One region of the Shewanella glacialimarina genome, then DNA from elsewhere that is predicted to be linked to it. Evidence: predicted binding sites of a transcription regulator. Region 1 holds the regulator's gene; each other region holds the start of a gene.
The links. The regulator LexA, encoded in region 1, represses DNA repair genes until DNA is damaged. The targets are predictions, from matches to a motif close to TACTGTATNNNNATACAGTA.
Positions count from the first base shown of each region.

Region 2: a site for LexA is predicted at 4,628-4,647, ahead of FJ709_RS07780 (DNA topoisomerase III). Genes of this name have one in related genera too.
Region 3: a site for LexA is predicted at 1,920-1,939, ahead of FJ709_RS10650 (YebG family protein). Genes of this name have one in related genera too.

Region 1 is NZ_CP041216.1:4,212,426-4,219,491, reverse strand. Features, by position in the region: gene ctaD (cytochrome c oxidase subunit I) at 1-146, opposite strand, end outside; gene coxB (cytochrome c oxidase subunit II) at 157-1,728, opposite strand; gene FJ709_RS18435 (cell division inhibitor SulA) at 2,118-2,636, opposite strand; gene lexA (transcriptional repressor LexA) at 2,633-3,250, opposite strand; gene plsB (glycerol-3-phosphate 1-O-acyltransferase PlsB) at 3,501-5,924, shown strand; gene mtr (tryptophan permease) at 5,924-7,066, shown strand, end outside.
Region 2 is NZ_CP041216.1:1,802,420-1,809,485, reverse strand. Features, by position in the region: gene FJ709_RS07795 (extracellular solute-binding protein) at 1-168, opposite strand, end outside; gene FJ709_RS07790 (DNA topoisomerase) at 769-1,224, opposite strand; gene FJ709_RS07785 (hypothetical protein) at 1,412-1,957, shown strand; gene FJ709_RS07780 (DNA topoisomerase III) at 2,605-4,614, opposite strand; gene FJ709_RS07775 (nucleotidyltransferase family protein) at 4,767-5,474, opposite strand; gene maiA (maleylacetoacetate isomerase) at 5,481-6,131, opposite strand; gene FJ709_RS07765 (fumarylacetoacetate hydrolase family protein) at 6,203-7,066, opposite strand, start outside.
Region 3 is NZ_CP041216.1:2,454,341-2,461,406, reverse strand. Features, by position in the region: gene FJ709_RS10665 (PqiB family protein) at 1-469, opposite strand, end outside; gene FJ709_RS10660 (paraquat-inducible protein A) at 456-1,052, opposite strand; gene FJ709_RS10655 (paraquat-inducible protein A) at 1,141-1,767, opposite strand; gene FJ709_RS10650 (YebG family protein) at 1,951-2,235, shown strand; gene FJ709_RS10645 (GAF domain-containing protein) at 2,311-2,769, shown strand; gene proQ (RNA chaperone ProQ) at 3,046-3,669, shown strand; gene prc (carboxy terminal-processing peptidase) at 3,692-5,743, shown strand; gene pepN (aminopeptidase N) at 5,817-7,066, shown strand, end outside.

The DNA of each region.
Region 1 (7,066 bases):
CCAGTTAGAAACATAATAAAACTAAACCATAAATACAAAGAGCCAATGTCTTTATGGTTAGTGGTTAGCAGCCAGCGCATAATGCCCTTAGGGGCACCATGATGATGGTCGTCATGGACTGCAGTATCGTGTGTAGATGTACTCATTAATTATCCCCTACTGTCCATGGCTATTAACATCGGCTGCTTGCACCGTATCGCCTGAGTTGTTACCCCATGCATTACGCTCGTAAGTGATCACCGCTGCCATTTGGCGAGGTGATAATGAACTGGCGAAAGCTTGCATCGCAGTGCCGGGTTTACCGTTGTGAACGATATTGATATGCGCATCAACAGGGCCAGTAATTATGGGACTACCAATCAATGATGGGAACGCACCAGGTAAACCTGCACCTGTTGCTTGATGACAAGCTGCACAAGAGGATGTGTATACCTGTAGACCTTCGGTCATTAACTGCTCGTAAGTTAATTCCGATAAATCTACTTCTTTCACCTCGGCGACAATGTCGACTGCTTTGGTAACTGCAGCATTGACTTGCTCAGATGCATCGGCAGATGCAACTGCTTGAGTGCTCGTATTTGCTGGATTAGGTTCTGCGGCATGAGTACCACTGGCAACATTGCTTACATCAACAGCCTGAATAACATCACCGGAGTTGTTCCCCCAAGCATTACGCTCATAGGTGACAACCGCGGCAATATCTTTGGCGGTTAACTGTTTTGCAAATGATTGCATTGCTGTTCCAGGCTTACCATTAAGCACAATATTAATATGACCATCGACAGGCCCCTTAATGAGTGGGCTGCCAATAAGAGATGGGAATACACCAGGTAAACCAGCACCGTTAGGTTGGTGACATGCTGCACAAGTAGAGAGGTAAATTTGTTCGCCTTTGGTCATTAACTCTTCTTTTGAAAGGGTTTCTGATAATGCTGCTTGAGCCGCGGCAGCTGCATTATTGGCAAGCTGTTTTTGGTCTAGAAGCCACGCATCATATTCCGCTTCAGGCAGAGCTTGAACGACAATAGGCATAAACCCATGGTCTTTACCGCATAATTCAGCACATTGACCACGGTAAGTTCCTGCTTTATCAATTCGTGTCCAAGCTTCGTTAATAAAGCCTGGGTTAGCATCCTTTTTAACCGCAAATGCCGGAACCCACCAAGAGTGGATTACATCATCCGATGTCATTAAAAAACGCACTTTACGATTAAGAGGCAGTACCAAAGGTTTATCTACTTCTAATAAGTAGGTTGCGCTTTTTGTTTCATCACCGTCAATTTGGGTGCGAGGAGTGGATAAAATGCTATAGAACTCGACATCTTCATTAAAATAACTGTAATGCCATTTCCACTGCGAACCAGTGATCTTAATGGTTAAGTCCGCGTCAGACGGATCTTCCATAGCGATAAGGGTTTTAGTGGCTGGAATGGCCATACCAATTAAAATAACGAATGGGATCACGGTCCAAGCAATTTCTACTTTGGTACTTTCATGAAAATTTGCCGCGACCGCGCCTTTGGATTTACGATGATAGATCATTGAATAAATCATGATCCCAAACACCACAACACCAATAGCACAGCAAATATAAAGAATGATCATATGGAGGTCATAAACCTGGCCACTGATATTCGTTACACCCTTTGTCATGTTGAGGGGCATTTCGTTTGCCCCAAGTGGAGGTGCCATTAACACCGCCATTACACAATACAACCATTGCTTCACAAGACTTCTCCTCTGCCAATTGCGAATAGCAACTACAAAGAAGAGTCACACAGTAAGTCTCTGCTCTATGTAAACTCTTCGGTTCCCAAAAAAGCTTGATGACCTCAAAGTACCTTGGTGGTTGTAAGCGTGTAAGGCTTACGGATTTATATTTATGTGCACCACGCTGATACCTACAACTGAACCTATCAATTCTGATTTGACGCTTTTATCTGTCAGATAAAATCTAGACTGTAGCGTTTCAATTAGGTTAAAAATGTTTCAACCCTGTTAAACACATTACTTGTAGATTAAACATTGATCAAGATCACTTTTATAGCTAATTAGCTGAAAGTTTGCATAAAAAAGCCCTGTACATAGACAGGGCTCAGTAAACACGGCGTTTAGTACTAATGAAATGAAGTGAAATTAATTGTTTTAACAGCATTATTTTGATTTGAAATAATTGCTTTGGTTGCCAAATTAGTGCCTAAGTGAGTGCTTACATCCTCAATTACTACACCTAATGCGCGGGCACTTTTGGCCACTAACTCTAATCGGCGGCTATCGCGTGCATCTAATGGTTGAGTCCATGAAATTACCGCACTGGATGTGCCACTGGTTAATGCTTTTTCCATCGCCCAAAGTGTTTCAATTTCATCCTTTGCATGTACTAACAATACGCGGTCCATTCTTACCCCGGCACTAGCTAACATCTGTTTGTAATTGATATTGGCGGGGTTAATTAGCACAATCCATCGACCTTGCTGGCTTAGTAGTGCCAACTGGCTAGCATATTGACCGAGTTCCACTTTACCATTGGTTTCGGTTTGGAGTGTGGTGATAGGCTGCGCTAAATTAATATCTGCAGTTGGTATATCTACCCATAAACCAGGATGACGCGGGGATGTACCCATTAGTTTGTTCATAACCATTCTCCATTACGAATTACACCAACTGCAAGCCCTTCAATAGTCAGGCTTTGGTAACTTAAGTCTACTTCTATAGGTGCATACGCTTCATTTTCAGCGTGCAAATATACGACATTGCCTTTTTTCTCAAAACGTTTCACTGTCACGTCATCTTCAACACGAGCAACAACTACCTGGCCATTTCTGGCTTGCTGTATTTTATGTACGGCGAGTAAATCACCCTCTAGAATACCGATGTTTTTCATGCTGTCACCACGCACTCTTAATAAGAAGTTTGCGGCGGGTTTAAACATATTGGGGTCAACTTGATAATATTGTTCAACATGCTCTTGCGCTAAAATAGGTTCACCTGCGGCGACTTGTCCAATTAAAGGTAAACCTGTTTCTTCGGGTTCATCTTCTTGGGTTAATCGTATTCCACGGGATGTGCCGGGCATGATTTCAATAAACCCTTTCTTAGCCAAGGCTTTTAAATGCTCTTCTGCAGCATTTGCGCTTTTGAAACCTAGGCGTGTGGCGATTTCTGCACGAGTAGGCGGCATACCAGTTTCAGAGATATTGTTTTTAATAAGCTCTAAAATTTCAGCTTGGCGTGGTGTTAAGGGTCTCATGTTGTTTCCTGTCTTTCTATACAGTAACTGTCATTATATACAGTGTTTTGGTTTGCGCAAGTATTCACCAATTATTTTTTAATTTTATTATCTTAAATAGTTTTTTTATTATATGTATCAATTGCATGCTTTAATTTATTTGTTATTGAATTTAAAAGCTTTGCTTGATGTGTACAGCATATAGTGAAAGGTAACCAGTTTCTGGTATCCTATGTGCCCATATTAAAAGGGCTTTATTGCGAATATTATTATGTCAAAACCAGATTCAATCATGCTTAGACTGCTGCGTAGGGTGCAAAAGCTGATGGTGCAAACGATAGTTGTGCCACATGACCCATTTGCAGATCTAAACTTCGATCCAGACAAGCCCATTGTTTATGTCATGAAGACAGAGTCGATAAGTGACACTGCAGCATTAAGCGAAATGACCCAAGGTTTAGGCTTACCAAGTCCTTATGCGCCATTACAACTTGATGGTATGAAAGTGCCACGAGTTGTTTGTTTAGAGGGGCGAAAGCCTATTATTGGTAAGCGTGAGGGTGGTGAGAAGTTTTTAAACTGTTTTACCAGTTTATTAGCGCTCCACCGTCAGCAGCCTGAATTAGATATTCAACTTGTGCCAGTAAGTCTTTACTGGGGCCGTACTCCAGGCAAAGAAGATGACACGATGAAAGCTGCTGTGCTTGAACGTGAGAATCCAACCTGGTTACGTAAATGGTTAATGATTCTATTTCTAGGTCGCCATAGTTTTGTGCAGTTCTCTAACGCAATGTCATTACGCTATTTAGCCGATGAACATGGTACTGATGAGGCGATTGCTCATAAGTTAATTCGGGTGGCTCGGGTACATTTTCGCCGTCAACGTAAAGTAATGACTGGACCACAACTGCCTAACCGTCAAGCTCTGTTTGCTTCGTTATTAAAGTCTGAATCGATCAATAAGGCCATTGAAGAAGAAGCGACAAATAAGAAGATTTCCAAAGAAAAAGCGCGTGAAACTGCGATTGAGTATCTGGACGAAATCGCGGCCGACTATTCAGACAGTTTAGTACGAATTGCCGAGCGTTTTCTCACCTGGTTATGGAATAAGCTATACAGTGGTATTAACATCAAAGGCGCTGAGCAAGTGCGTCAACTGCATCATGACGGTCATGAAATTGTATATGTGCCTTGTCATCGCAGTCACATGGACTATTTACTGCTGTCTTATATTTTGTATTACCAAGGTATGGTGCCGCCGCACATTGCCGCCGGTATCAACTTAAACTTCTGGCCTGCAGGCCCAATGTTCCGTCGTGGTGGTGCATTTTTCATTCGCCGTAGTTTTAATGGCAACAAACTGTATACCGCAATTTTTCGTGAGTATTTAGATCAACTGTTTGCTAAGGGCTACGCTGTTGAATACTTTACCGAAGGCGGCCGTTCACGTACTGGCAGATTGCTTGCGCCTAAAACCGGTATGTTAGCCATGACAATTAATAGTGTACTGCGTGGTATTGAACGTCCAGTGACGTTAGTGCCTGTTTATCTTGGTTATGACCATGTGATGGAAGTGGCTACTTACCATAAAGAATTAAGTGGTAAGAAAAAAGAGAAGGAATCACTTTGGCAGGTATTTGGTGCTATTCGTAAGCTGGGTAATTTTGGCCAGGGTTACGTAAACTTTGGCGAGCCAATCAATTTACAAAACTTTTTGAAACAGCAATCTCCCGATTGGCGTGAAGAAATTGCCAAAGATCCTGACCAGAAACCATCATGGGTTACGCCAGCAGTTAATCTTCTAGCCAATCAAGTGATGACCAACATAAATGGTGCCGCTGCAGCAAGTTCAGTCACGTTAACCAGTTTAGTATTACTGGCCTCAGAGCAAAATGCGTTAGAACGTCATCAGCTTGAGCGTCAGCTAAATTTCTATTTAAAACTGTTAAAGCAAGCTCCTTATTCCGACTATGCATCGGTTGCAGAAGGTGATGGTCCATCCATTGTTAAGCATTGCTTATCACTCAATAAATTTACCTTAGAAAAAGACCCTCTCGGGGACATTGTCGCAATTGACCCTAACCATGCTATTACCTTGAGTTATTATCGTAATAATATTATTCATATCATGATTATTCCTTCATTAATTGCCAGTTGTTTAGTGCGCTATGAAGAGTGTAACCGTGAACAAATTCTGGCAGTGGTTGAGGACTTTTACCCGCTGATGAAAGCAGAATTATTTATGGGTATTGCTGATCTTCCCGCTTATGTTGATTTAGTGCTTGATCAAATGGTTGAGGAGAATTTAATTAGTGGTGATAAACGTTGTGTTGTTGTCCAAGCGAATATCACCCAGTTAGAGCTATTAGCTGAAACCGTCAGTGAAACATTACAGCGTTATGCCATTATCTTTAATTTGCTAGGTATCAAACCTGAATTAGAGCGTGCTGAACTTGAACGAGACAGCCATTTATTGGCCCAAAGGTTAGGGGCGTTGCACGGTATTACTGCGCCAGAGTTCTACGATAAAAAATTGTACAATACCCTGAGCGTTAAACTAAAAGAGCTAGGTTATTTATGCAGTCGTGAGCCATTAGATGAAGTGTTCCGCATACGCGATCACGCGAATGGATTATTACGTCCATCAGTACGACAAACCATTCAAGATAGCGTAAACGCGGAGCATTTAAATTAATGGCAAACCACATGAATGCGGCTAAAAATAGCCCCAAAAGTAAGTCTCTTATTGGTGGGGCAATGATTATTGCTGGTACGACCGTTGGTGCGGGAATGTTCTCGTTACCTGTGGTCGGGGCAGGCATGTGGTTTAGTTATTCTGTACTGATGTTAGTAGGTATTTGGTTTTGTATGCTGATGTCTGGTTTACTATTACTGGAAGCCAATTTACATTTTGAGCCAGGGGCCAGTTTTGACACGTTAACGCGTGATACGCTCGGGAAATTTGGTAGAATAGTCAATGGTTTATCAATTGCTTTTGTGTTGTACATCCTAACATACGCTTATATTAGTGGCGGTGGCTCGATTGTTAATCATAGTCTGCAGGCTATTGGCATCAGCTTACCGCAAAGTATCGCCGGATTAGTGTTTGCATTGGTGCTAGCACTTATTGTGTTAATCAGCACTAAAGCTGTTGATCGCATTACCACCATTATGCTTGGTGGCATGGTGATCACTTTCTTTTTAGCTACGGGTAACTTATTAATTGAAATAGAGCCAAGTCGATTGTTTGAACCCGACGGTGAAGCTCGTTATTTACCTTATATGCTGGCTGCATTGCCATTTGGCCTCGCCAGTTTTGGTTACCATGGCAATGTACCCAGTCTGGTTAAATATTACGGTAAAGATGCTAAAACCATTGTAAAAGCTATCGTACTAGGCACAACCATTGCCTTGGTGATTTATGCCTGTTGGTTAGTGGTCACTATGGGCAATATTTCTCGTGCTATGTTCTCAGATATTATTGCTCAAGGCGGTAATATGGGGGTATTAGTGGCGGCTTTATCTGAATCTATCGCTAGCGAAAATTTGTCACGCGTACTGACCTTATTTGCCAACTTAGCGGTTGCCTCATCTTTCTTAGGGGTGACATTAGGCTTATTCGATTACCTAGCTGATTTATTTGGTTTTGATGATTCTCGTACTGGCCGATTAAAAACCGCAGCAATTACGTTTATTCCACCAACAGTATTAGGGTTACTCTTTCCTAATGGTTTTTTAATGGCTATCGGCTTTGCGGCTTTAGCCGCAACTATCTGGGCGGTTATTGTACCTGCACTATTGGCTTATAAAACCCGTCAGCTATATCCAAATAGCCAA
Region 2 (7,066 bases), 2.0 Mb from region 1:
ATCGACCTTAACCTGATGACGCTGTTCAAAAATGTTAACTAAATCTGGATCTGCATACCCAGGCCATGCCAATACACTTAACGTATCCTGAGAATAGGCAGCAAGACTAAAACAAATAGATGCCAGAAATATAATAAAACAACCCATTTTTTTATACGTATTAGACATCTAACTACCACCTGATGTTGAAGCATTTCAACATTAATAATACAAATTTTGATGCACTTAGAGAAAGTATCTTTTACTTAAATAATGAAATCGAATAGAAATCCTATCCTGTAGGTATAGCATAGTAGAGAAGTGGTAATTACCAGTACGAAAGTACAAAAATAGCTGACAAGGATTATATAAAGTGTTTACCAAATGGCTTTTAACATTTAAAGCGATCAGAAAAATTTTTTAATTCCCAAAAATTAACATGCGACAAAATTAACTCGTCACCTTTTTTGAAATAACAACATAACCCCTTTCGTTTTGAATTATCAACACCTATTATTATTTTCCAAACGAACAGATTCAACCTATAGCTTTACAAATATGGTCTCAATAGCCACAGCATGAGACATAAGTTCAATTCAACACAGCAGAACAGCTTGATAACTATCAAGTAAGCAATGGGGGTACATACGCCTGACAGTAAACAGCACCTTATCGTCAGACCAAAGTTCCCCTGCCACAGCTTGCCGCCTTCTTATTAGCCTTTCGTTTTAGCTTTCTTTTTATACGTTTTTTTAAAGCTGCGTTTCGGTGCACTGCTAGCTAAGCCTTTTAGTACTGATGGAAGCTGGCTAGATGTTGGCTATTGAGGTTATCTAATTGGCTCAATAATGGCTGCATAAACGAATCATACCTAAGCCGTTTTTGACTGATGGCATCCAAGCTGTTTTCCCATAATGCGGTCATATCAGAAGTAGTTGCTGATTCTGGCAAATTGCGGATTAAACCAGTTCCCACTCGGGTGGCCAATATCGATTTACCCTGGCAAACTAAATAACCACGCTTAAACAACAATTCAATAATCCCTGCTCGAGTCGCTTCGGTGCCAAGGCCATCAGTTTCTTTAAGAATTTTGTTAATTTCACCGTTTAATAAATAGTGACTAATACCTGTCATAGCAACCAATAATAAGGTGGCATCAGTAAAATTCTTTGGCGCCTGGGTCATTTTTTCTAATAACTCGCCGCGATCACATTGCTGTATTTGACCTTTTACTAATAGTGGCAACGACTGCACCGCCTCGTATCAAATAATAGAAATTTTGGTCCGCGAAACGAAACTACCTATTCATTGAGTAAAATGCCCCATTACACTAAAAATAGTGATATTTTTGCTATGAAGCACTCGTTTTTTGTACAAAAAATGACTACACTCCTTTGCCCGAATTTGCGGGTAATAACTAGGAGTTGCCATCTTGGGTAACACACGCTTAATCCGCAACAAGCTCCACCTTATATGGTTAGTTTTTTTATTAAATGCCTGTGCAATGCCACTGCTGCTGTTGTCACCACAAGGGCAAATGATGTGGGCATTAATGAAGCCTTTAGTTGGATTAGACCCTAACGATGTCGGCCTGTTTGAGCAGCCCATGGTCAAAGACAGAATGCAGGCGATTTTAGGGCCACAATATGGCAATGCCATGAAAATACTGGCAACGGCAGATGAAATCCAACAACAAGGCCCCTTGTATTATGTGATTTCTAACCACAGCCCAATTCCTGATATTGCCGACAAAGCTGGCTTTGTGTGGAATGCTGAGAATAACCAGATGGCGGTGATGCTACTCACTGGCGGTTCACCGCAGATTTTTGCTGAGAAACTGGTGAAAGACACAGTCAACACCAAAGTTGAACAGACTCAAGAGCAAATAACACAAGCGGGTAAAGACCAACTGGCTCAGCAAGTCCCCCTCTGGCCCACAGAGCTTACCGCCATCATTGAAGCTAAGCAGCTTAACTAACCCCCCTTAACTAATACATTACAGAAGCCCCAGCGTTAGTGCATCAATCAACTAACGCAGGGGAAAGCACCAAGCGCACATCAAAGCATTATCTTTACAGCACTTTTTATACAAAATTCTTTATATACAGAATCTTGCAACCAGCCACACTGAAAAATAATGTAAATTGTAGTAATAAATTACACGAAAATGAGTTTAATTCTGTTTTGCTAAGCGTTCAATCGTATGCGAAAGATAATGAATTAAATGTGTATTTAAAACTTAATGACAATGATGATATTTTTACATTTATGGAAGACCTAAACGTGTAGGAGCTTGGTGAAGATAAGCCTGATTATTTTAAACCTTTTACGCTTTATACGTAGGCATTTAAGTTGAAAGTTTATAATTACCCAATGTATAGGACCAATAAATCAGATCCATCATTATAAAACAATAAGATAGTCCACTTTCGCGGACACTCAAGCAAGATGAGATCACTGCCTGAAAGGCAATATGACATGAATTTATGTAAGCTGATTGGCTAAATTAACTGATTTCATTCAGAAAAAGTGATTTCCATCCACCATATCCAACCCATTAAATGGGTAAACTCTGTAGTGAGCTTGAGCCATTTATCTTGAGGGAAATTCAATCCTGTGAGTAATTTAGCGCTTAGTTTGTGCTTTAGTCCTTGGTGTAGTGGTTGATTTGAAGCTTGATCTAGTACTTGCAATAGCTTTTTTCTTAAAGGGCCTTTTCGCGCCCTTATGAGGGCTAGCAACGCCTTGCAACGCTGATGGTAATTGACTAGATGCTTGGCTGATTAAACCTTCTAATTGACTCAATAATGGCTGCATAAACGCATCGTACTTAAGCCGTTTTTGACTTATGGCATCCAAGCTATTTTCCCATAATGCGGTCATATCTGGAGTAGTTGCTGATTCTGGTAAACTGCGGATTAAGCCCGTTCCCACAGGCGTAGCCAATATCGACTTACCCTGGCGAACTAAGTAACCACGCTTAAATAACAATTCAATAATCCCAGCGCGAGTCGCTTCGGTGCCAAGACCATCGGTTTCCTTGAGGATTTTCTTAATGTCGCTATTGGTGACATAACGACTAATTCCGGTCATAGCACCTAATAAGGTGGCGTCGGTAAAATGCTTTGGTGCCTGAGTCATTTTTTCTAATAACTCGCCGCGCTCACATTGCAGTATTTGCCCTTTAACCAATGGTGGCAACGACTGCACCGCATCGTCGTTATCGTCTTCACTGTTGTTTGAATGAGTATGGGTATGACTTGCTGTAGCTACCCGTTTAAACAGTTGCTTCCAACCTAAGTTTTTGTCTTGACGTGCTTTAGTGGCAAACAGACCACCAGCAATAGTGACTTCAACTGTGGTTTCTGCATAAATATAAGCTGGGTAAAACTGGGCTAGATATTGGCGCGCAATATGCTGATATAACTTGGCCTCATTACTGGATAACGATGATAAATTAGCCACTTTCTCTGTAGGCACTATGGCATGGTGAGCATCGACTTTACTGTCGTCCCACGCCTTAGATTTAAGCTTGGCATTAGGCACGTCGCAACCGTCAACTAATCCGGCCGCACCATTAAGTACCGCATCCAATACTTTAGGAGCCAAGCTATGTTGATCTTTGGGTAAATAGCGGCTGTCTGAACGTGGATAAGTAATCAATTTATGCCGCTCGTACAAGCTTTGACAGGTATCTAACACCTCTTTTGCCGATAGCCCAAAGCGCTTTGCTGCATCGATTTGCAGTGCCGATAAACTGTAAGGTAATGGCGGGTTTTGGCGTTTATCTTTCGCCTCAAGTTTGGTGACTTCTGCGGGTTGACCATGAATACGCTTAACCACATTTTCGGCCAAGCCTTTGGCTAATACCCGGCCGTCTTCATCCATATAAGGCTGGCAAGCTTCGCTAGGTTGCCATTTAGCACTAAAGGTTTGTTGTTGATCGGTAACTAAATGTGCCACCACCTCATAAAAAGACTTGGGCTTAAAATCGGCAATCTCATCATCACGGCGCACCACTAACCCAAGTAAGGGGGTTTGCACCCTGCCCACTGACAACACACCTTGATAACCGACCTTTTTACCTTGAATGGTATAAGCTCGTGTCATGTTCATGCCATATAACCAATCTGCACGGCTGCGGGCTAATGCTGAGGTGGATAATGGAATAAAGTCTCGATTACTGCGCAATTGCCCTAATGCCCTTTTAACCGCTTGCGGGTTTAAGTCGCTAATTAATAGTCGCTGAACTTGAATAAGCTTGTCACCCTTTACGCCCAGGTAAGAAATCACTTCATCGACTAAAAGCTGACCCTCGCGGTCGGGATCGCCAGCATTGATTATCGACGATGCTTGCTTAACCAATTTACGTAACACGGTTAATTGGCTGCGAGTTTTAGGTTTGGGTTTTAATTGCCAGGTTTGCGGAATAATCGGTAAATGCTCGAGTTTCCATGATTTAAACGCTGCATCATAGGCATCAGGTTCAGCTTGCTCGAGCAAATGACCAATACACCAGGACACACAATCGCCGTTGGCTGCGGTAATAAAGCCCTCACCTTTTTTATGCGGTTTAGGCAATACATCAGCAATGGCTCGGCCTAGACTGGGTTTTTCTGCAATGTATAAAATCATTCAACACTCAAAACACTGTATATATTAACAGTAAAATAGCGGATTGATCCGTGTTTAGCAAGTTATCAGCCATTAAAGATACACGCCATTACTTGAGATATGTAAATGGCTCAATGCTATTTCTGAGTACTTATGGCGTGATGTTCTATGTTTTAGCCGTTGGTTTTAGCCGTTGGCTGCAGTATTAATTTTGGATAGCGTTCAAGCCACTTTTTCTGGATGACACGCTGTTCAAATATACTTGATGAGCGCTTTGGGTTATGGCTCAGACTAAAATTAAATAAACATGCTAATTCAAAGGCATGGATAAATTCCAATGTGTTGGCGCTAATGCAAGAGCCAGTTTTCACATTAACGCTATAACTGGCATGCTGCGGGTTCACTTTAACCCCATTCAGCTTAACCGCTATCGCAGTTTGTTTTTCAGGCCAATACCCCATTGCATCGAGACATGAATGATATTGTGGGTCTTGATTACGAATATGCATTCTGGCTTGATTTTTAACCGACCAATTTAGCGGCATCAAGCTTAACAGTATTTGCTGAATGTGCTTGTCTTGAGCTTGGGTGATGTTTTTTTCGCAATAGTAAATGACATCGATATCATTTAACTCGCTTAACTCACTGATTGAACAACCGTGCAGTTTATCCCAAACAAAGTCACGTACAAAACCAGCGGCAATAGCCCAGTCGGCTATATTGAGTTTGGCAAACACTTGCGCACAAACAGTTAAAGCCTGCATTCGCATTGCATCTTGCTCAAACCACTGATTTAATTTAGCTAGCTCAGATAACGGTACTGAGTGTTCTAGACTGGGATTATCAACGGCTAGTTTTACAATACTGTGTGGCGAAGGCATTAGGCATTAACTCGCGTCAGCTTGTTGTTCTGGCGCAGCTTGAATAAAGGCATCAAGTTGATTGCAGTTCTGCCATACACGCACAATGTTTGGGTAAGCATCCATAGGCACCTTAAAGCGCTCGGCATTATAAACCTGTGGCACCAGACAAATGTCAGCCAGAGTGACCTTGTCGCCAAAACAAAATTGGCCAGAAAAACGTTCAAGTTGTGCTTCTAATGCGCTAAAACCAACATGAACCCAATGATGATACCAGGTCATTTTCTGGGTTTCATCTACGCCCATTTCTTTGACTAGATATTGTAATACCCGCAGGTTGTCGAGTGGATGGATTTCACAGGCAATAGCTTGCGACATAGCGCGCACCACCGCCTTATCTTCTAAATTAGTCGGTAGTAAATTAATTTGTGGGTATTTTTCGTCAAGGTATTCAATAATCGCCAAAGACTGGGTCAGGCTAAACTCGCCTTGTTCGTTGCTATCAACTAACGCAGGTACTAAGTGTTGGGGATTGAGTTGATGAAATGCCTCTGAATGTTGCTCACCACCATTATTAACTAAATGCACTGAAATATGTTCTGCGCTTAATTGCTTAAGATTAAGTGCTATGCGAACTCGGTATGCGGCACTAGAACGCCAATATCCATACAATTTCATCTTATTTTCCCTATAAAAAAGGCAATAACATGGTCTGTTATTGCCTAAATATCATCTTAATTGATAATGAATTAACCTTTGTACTCAACAACTTTTTGGTCAATTGAACCAAAAATGCTGACATTGTTATCGTCAAACATCTCGATACGAACAGTGTCACCAAAACGCATAAACGGCGTGCTTGCTTTGCCATCGGCAATAATTTCAAGCATACGTTTTTCAGCTAAACAGCTTGAACCGGCACTACGGTCATAATTAGAAATAGTACCTGAACCGATAATAGCACCTGCTCCCAAAGGACGTGTTTTCGCAACATGAGACACTAGCTGACTAAAATCAAATGTCATGTCCACGCCAGCATTTGGGCGACCAAATAATTCACTGTTTAAATGCGTCACTAATGGCAAATGAACCTTGCTGTCTTGCCATTTATCACCTAATTCATCAGGAGTAATGGCCACAGGAGAAAAAGCACTTGACGGTTTAGACTGGAAGAAGCCAAAGCCTTTAGCTAGCTCACCAGGAATAAGGTTACGTAAAGATACGTCGTTAACTAACATCAATAATTTAATATGCTTAGCGGCGTTTTCACTGCTTACACCCATGGCAACATCATCAGTGATGATAGCAACTTCTGACTCGAAATCGATACCATACTCTTCACTGGCCATTTCGATATCGGCTTTAGGAGCGATAAAGCTGTCTGAACCACCTTGGTAGACTAATGGATCTGTCCAGAATGTTTCTGGCATTTCAGCGCCGCGTGCTTTACGCACTAACTCAACATGATTCACGTAAGCACTGCCATCAGCCCACTGATAAGCGCGTGGTAATGGTGATAAACATTTGCTTTCGTCAAATGCAATCGCATTGTCCATTTGGCCAGCATTCAACGCTTCATATAATTCTTGTAATTGCGGGTTTAATAAATCCCA
Region 3 (7,066 bases), 1.8 Mb from region 1:
CCATACCTTCACTACCAGGAGTTATAGCTGGTGCTTCTCGCTGTGCTTCAAAATTAGTGCGTGATTTACCATCTCCAGGTTGAATGGCAATATAATTACCCGAAAATAGTGTTTCAAGCCCTTCAACACCAGTAATACTGGCTTTGGGTTTAACTAACCAAAACTGGGTGTTTTTGTTCAAAAAAGGATCTGCACGATAATCCATAATGACTTTTACATTTACGCCATTAAGATCTTCATCAATGCTGACATCTGTGACTTTACCCACTGCTAACCCTTGATATTTTACTAAGGTTTTACCAATATCAATGCCTGCAGCACTCGGAAAGTGGATATTTATTTCTATACCTGATTCTTTAATACTTTTAATTCCAAGCCAAGCGCCAAGTACTAAAGCAACAATAGGAAGTAACCAGATAGGAGAAAATAGTTTTTTCTTTACAACTTTTGGCGATTCAATTTGCGTCATTATGAGTTTCCAAGCGGTCCCAAAGTAAGCGAGTGTCCAGCACTTTTGCTGCGAGTTGTGTGAGTAATATTACTAATGCAAAGGCAGTTGCAGCAGGGGCGGGTTTTGCATCTAATAGTTGGCCCATATTCACTAATGCCACAGTGAGTGAGATAACAAATAGATCTAACATTGACCAGCGCCCAATCCATTCAATTATGTGAAAACCGATCATCATTTTCCGTTTAGAAATAGGAATATTAAAACTGATGGCACATAAATACAGCCCTAATCCACATATTTTAAGCCAAGGTACGAGAATACTGGCAGTAAAAACTATGATGGCAATCGGGTAAAGACCTAAATGCACAAGATGTGCAATGCCGCTAAATATTGTGTCGTTAGTCACTACACCACGATTGGTTAATAAGGTAATGGGGTAAATGTTCGCGAGGACCAGCAGAATGGTTGCCGTGACCAATAAAGCCCAACTTTGTTGAATACTAGCATAATTTCTGGTATTCAACCGTGAATGACAGCGACTACAATTTTGCTCAGTTATCGGATTAACTTTTTTGCACACCAGACATAAACACACCCCCATTTTCTGCCCCTGAGGCGCTAAAGAGGTTAATTGATTAGCTGATTCAACTTCTGCTTGTGGCAAAGTCGCATGAGTGACTTGATTATTATCAGTCATTCACAAAACTCCACATATGCTCAAGATTATATTCACGCTGTAAAAATAGGATAGATAAGAATAATAAACAAAAGCTTAATGTTCCCATGCCGAAATAAACATCAGAAAAGTCAGATAGTTGAAATGCTGAGACTAAAAAACTAATCACATAAATTTCAAGCATTGTTAATTGAGAAAGCAAGCCATGATTTTTGAGTAGGCTGCGGAACGTTTGCTGCCAAAAAGAAGAGGTTAAATTAAACTTTATAATTAACACTTGAAATAGAATAGATAAGACTAACAACGCAGGCGCGGCAACCGCAGATGCTATGACGGCTAAACCTACAATCCAGTATCCCTGTTCCCATACCGCTACAGCAGATTCAAAAACGGTGGTGGTACGAATACTGCCTAAAAAGTTAATTTCAAGTACAGGTAACAAATTAGCAGGTAAAAATAAAATAAGTGAAGTGATACATAAAGCTAAAAGACCGTTTATAGAGCAATAGGGTGTGTCATACAGTGCTGTATCGCATCGCGGACACAGCGCCCTGACATTAGAAGGCAATGCGCGCTTACGAATAACTAAATCGCATGAGCGACAAAGAATGACTGCTTTAAATAGCTTAGGCTCTGGCATTATGTTTATTATTTAAATTTTCCTTATCATTAAGCTGCTTATATTATACGACATTTAAAAATTTAATGAGCAAAATCGAACAAAATCATAAAACAAGTCAATTATTATGTTAATGACTATTGCGTATTACCCTTTAACTATGTCAATCTTGGCACTGTATATAAAAACAGTGGAGATACGTTCATGGCAGTGATTACTCAATTTGTCGTGGTAAGAGAAGGGGTTGAGAAAATGACTTTCACATCGAAGAAAGAGGCCGATGCTTACGACAAAATGCTCGATATAGTCGATAATTTAGTACCATTTCTAGCAGCTTCTGATGCTAATTTAGATGATAGTACCTGCGAACAACTCGCTTTCTATTTAGCGAATAATAAAGACGAGTTAGCCAATGTGCTTCGTGGTGTTGTTAAAGCGGCTACACCTGCAGAAACAAAGCAAAAGAAAAAGGTCGTTAAACAAGATTAATTTCAAATAATAAAAACTACTGCTAACCTATGGGTTAAATTAGTCAAAGTAATATTTTGGGATCAAGGAATTACAATGAAAGTTGAGTTTTATCGAACGTTAACTCGTCAAGTGGAAGCCTTAATGGCAGGTGAGGACGATATTATTGCTGCAATGGCAAATTTTTCTGCATTAATAAACGACAATCTAGATGATTTAAACTGGGCTGGTTTCTATATTACTAAAGGTGAGCAACTTGTACTTGGCCCGTTTCAAGGTAAAGTAGCTTGTACCAGAATACCTTGGGGTAAAGGCGTTTGTGGTACGGCCGCTGCACTAAATCAGACCCAAAGAGTAGCAGATGTTCATCAGTTTGAAGGACATATTGCATGTGATTCAGCTAGTAATTCAGAAATCGTTGTACCCGTTCGCCAAAATGGTAAGGTCATTGCGGTACTTGATATAGACAGCCCATCACTCCATCGTTTTGACCAAGATGATCAAGATGGGATTGAATTACTGGTAAAACAGTTTGAAACTTGCCTATTTGATTAAATTGCAGGCAAAAAATAGTAAATGATTGTCGCAATCGCTGCTGTGAGCTTTATAATAGCCTGCTTGAGCATTCACATATCTGTGAAAAGCCAAATAGATGCTAGTGTAAATAGCTGAAAATTTGTTAGAGTTTGTTTCAGAGGCTTTAGCAAAACGGCTGTTAATGCTAATTTGTAGGCTAAGTGTCAGTAAACTGAAAAACTTAGCAAAAGATGAACGACTACAGGCTTATTTATATCTGCCGATTTAGTCCCCTTATTTAACGTGGAAGTAAAAATGGAATCAACAGACAAGTTGACCGACACCAACGCAATTTTAGCGTTTTTATATGAAACCTTTCCTGCATGCTTTATTGCAGAGGGCGACACAAAGCCATTAAAAATTGGTTTATTTCAAGATTTGGCTGAACGGTTAGCTGATGATTCTAGGGTTAGTAAAACACAACTTCGTGTTGCTTTACGTCGTTACACTAGCAGCTGGAGATACCTTAAAGGTGTTAAAGTTGGTGTGCAGCGTGTTGATTTAGACGGCAATGAATGTGGCGCCTTAGAGCAAGAGCATATTGATCATGCTCAAGCCACGTTGAAAGAGAGCCAAGATAAAGCCAAAGCTAAACGTCAAGCTCTAGCGCCCAAGCCTGCTGCTAAAAAACCTGCTAAGAAAGCGGTTCCCAAAGCTCGTCCAGAAGCTAAAAAAGAGCGCCCAGTTATAGTGGCTGCGCCGGTTGTTAATCTAGTACCTGCAAAAATGGAAGATTTATCCACCAACCAACGTGTAAACGTGAAATTAGGTGCATCGCCAGTTGCTGGAACGATTACCGACATTAAGAAAGAAGATGTCCATGTTCAGTTAGATTCTGGCTTGAGCATCAAAGTACGTGTAGCCCACATACTATTATAAAATTTAAAGGAGTAACTTGTTGATGCGAAAACTTACATTGGCCGCGTCAATTGCTTGTGCATTCGTCGGATTTTCTGCATGGGCAATTTCACCAACGATTCAAATCAGCGAGTTACCCAAACTAGCCCAAGAGCCTCAACATCAGGCTGCGAGCAAGCGAGTGACAAATTTGTTTACTCGTGCGCATTATCATCGTTTTGACCTTGATGATGCTTTTTCAGAACAGATATACTCACGATTTTTAGAGCAGCTCGATTATCGCCGCAATGTATTGACTCAAGCAGATATTAATAACTTTGACCAATATAAAAGTCAGTTTGATGACATGGTAAAAGCGGGTGATATATCACCTGCATATAAAATGTTTGATTTACTGCAGATTCGTCGTTACGAGCGTTTTGCCTATGCTTTGACTTTGTTACAAGCAGAATTCGATTTTGCTAAAGAAGGTGACGCTTATGAATTCGATCGTAAAGATGCAGCATGGCCAAAAGATGACGCTGAGCTTAATGAGTTATGGCGTCAACGTGTTAAATATGATGCGTTAAATCTCAAGTTAACGGGCAAAAAATGGGATGAGATTGTTGAAATCTTAACCAAGCGATATGACAATGCGATTAAACGTCTAAGTCAAACTAATAGTGAAGATGTATTTCAAACTGTTATGAATGCCTTTGCTAGAACTGTCGAACCACACACCAGTTATTTATCGCCACGCAATGCCGAGCGATTCCAAATGGAGATGAACCTAAGTCTTGAGGGTATTGGTGCTGTTTTACAAATGGACGATGACTACACCGTCATTAAAAGTTTGGTTGCAGGTGGTCCAGCTGCATTAAGTGAAAAGCTGTCACCGGAAGATAAAATCGTTGGTGTTGGCCAAAAAGGTAAAGACATTGTTGATGTTATCGGTTGGCGTTTAGATGATGTTGTTGAGCTTATTAAAGGGCCTAAAGGCAGTGAAGTTGTGCTGCAGATTTTGCCTAAAAAAGGTGGCGCCAATGCTAAACCTTTTGATGTGACCATTATTCGAGACAAAATTCGTTTAGAAGATCGTGCAGCCAATTCTAAAGTAATTGAGCCTAGCGCAGGTGAGTTTGCTCATCGTAAAGTCGGCGTTATTCAAATTCCTGGCTTTTATATGAACCTATCTGAAGATGTAGCTAAAGAATTGGCGAAGTTGAAAGAAGCTGAAGTCGAAGGTGTGGTTATTGACTTACGTGGTAATGGCGGTGGTGCCCTCACTGAAGCCACATTACTCACTGGATTGTTTATCGATGCAGGACCTGTTGTGCAAATTCGTGATGCCAATGGTCGAGTAAACCAAAATAGCGATAATGATGGTAGAAGTACTTATGACGGCCCACTCTCAGTGATGGTTGACCGCTACAGTGCATCAGCATCAGAAATTTTCGCTGCAGCTTTACAAGACTACGAACGTGCACTGATTGTAGGTGAATCAACATTTGGTAAGGGAACGGTTCAGCAGCATAAAAGCCTAGGTCGTATTTATGATATGTATGACAAGCCTATTGGCCATGTACAGTACACCATTGCTAAGTTTTATCGTATTAATGGCGGTAGTACCCAACTTAAGGGCGTGACTCCTGACATTTTGTTCCCGAGTGCACTAGATGCCGGTGAATATGGTGAGTCAGAAGAGAAAAATGCGCTGCCTTGGGACAAGGTTCCTGTAGCTCAATACGGTGCACTTGGTAGTATATTCCCTGAATTAGTTACTCAACTTGATACTAAGCATAGACAGCGTATAAGTGCTGACGTAGAGTTTGGCTATATCTATGAAGATATTGCAGAATTCAAAAAGCATCATAATGATAAAACAATATCTTTAGTGGAAAGTACACGAATAAAATCACGTGAAGACGATGAAAAACGTGCATTAGATCGTACTAATAAACGTCGTGTCAGCGACGGGCTACAGGTGGTTAAGTCTTTAGATGATATTGAAGACGACAAAGATGCTAAAGTCCCAGATCCATTCTTAGATGAAACAGCCTTAATTATGCTGGATATGGTAGACGCGAAAAAGTTAGCTAAAGCACCAACTCTCTAGCTAAAAAAATATATTAAAAACGCGCATTTGCGCGTTTTTTGTTATAAAAATATAAATTATGCAAGGAAATACAATGTCTGAAGCTCAGGTTAAGCATTTAAAAGATTATACCGCACCAACTTTTACTATTAGTCATATTGATCTGAATGTGATTTTAGATGGTGAGAATACTAAGGTGATAGCACTGAGTAAGATAACGCGCACTAACTCACACCAATTAGATTTGATATTAGATGGTGAACAGCTCAACTTGGTTTCGGTGAAATTAAATGGTAAAGCGTGTGAATATCGTCAAACTGAAAGTCAATTAGTGGTTGTTACAGATGAGACAGAGTTTGAATTAGAAATTACGACCGCGTTAGATCCTGAAGCAAACACCAGCCTTGAAGGATTATATATGTCTGATGGAGCATATTGCACACAATGTGAAGCAGAAGGCTTTAGACGTATTACTTATTTCTTGGACCGCCCGGACGTGTTAGCGACCTACACAGTTCGAGTCGAAGCTGATAAAGCTCAATTCCCTTATTTATTGAGCAATGGAAACCTAATTGAAACAGGCGAAATGCCGCGCTCTGGCCGTCACTTTGTCCGTTGGCAAGACCCGTTCCCAAAACCAAGCTATTTGTTTGCATTGGTTGCAGGTGATTTTGATATGCTTGAAGATCACTTTATTACTCAATCTGGCCGCGATGTGAAGTTACAGGTATTTGTTGATAAAGGTAATTTACATAAATCTGCTCACGCTATGGCATCACTTAAAAAATCAATGAAGTGGGATGAAGACAGGTTTGGGTTAGAGTACGATCTTGATATTTATATGATTGTTGCTGTTGATTTCTTCAACATGGGCGCAATGGAAAATAAAGGTCTCAATGTATTCAACACAAAATATGTGCTTGCTGACAAAGCGAGTGCTACTGATGAGGATTATCATGGCATCGAATCTGTTGTGGGGCATGAGTATTTTCATAATTGGACTGGTAACCGTGTGACATGCCGTGATTGGTTTCAGTTGAGCCTTAAAGAAGGCTTGACTGTTTTTCGTGATCAAGAATTTAGCTCTGATATTGGTTCACGTGCCGTTAATCGTATTCAGGCCATTAAGGTTATGAAGAATCAGCAATTTGCTGAAGACTCAGGTCCTATGTCTCATCCTATTCGACCAGAATCTGTAATAGAAATGAATAATTTCTACACAGTGACTGTTTATAATAAAGGTGCTGAAGTGATTAGAATGATGCATACCATTCTTGGCGAGCAAGGTTTTCAAGCTGGAATGAAATGTTATTTTGACCGTCATGACGGTCAAGCTGTGACCTG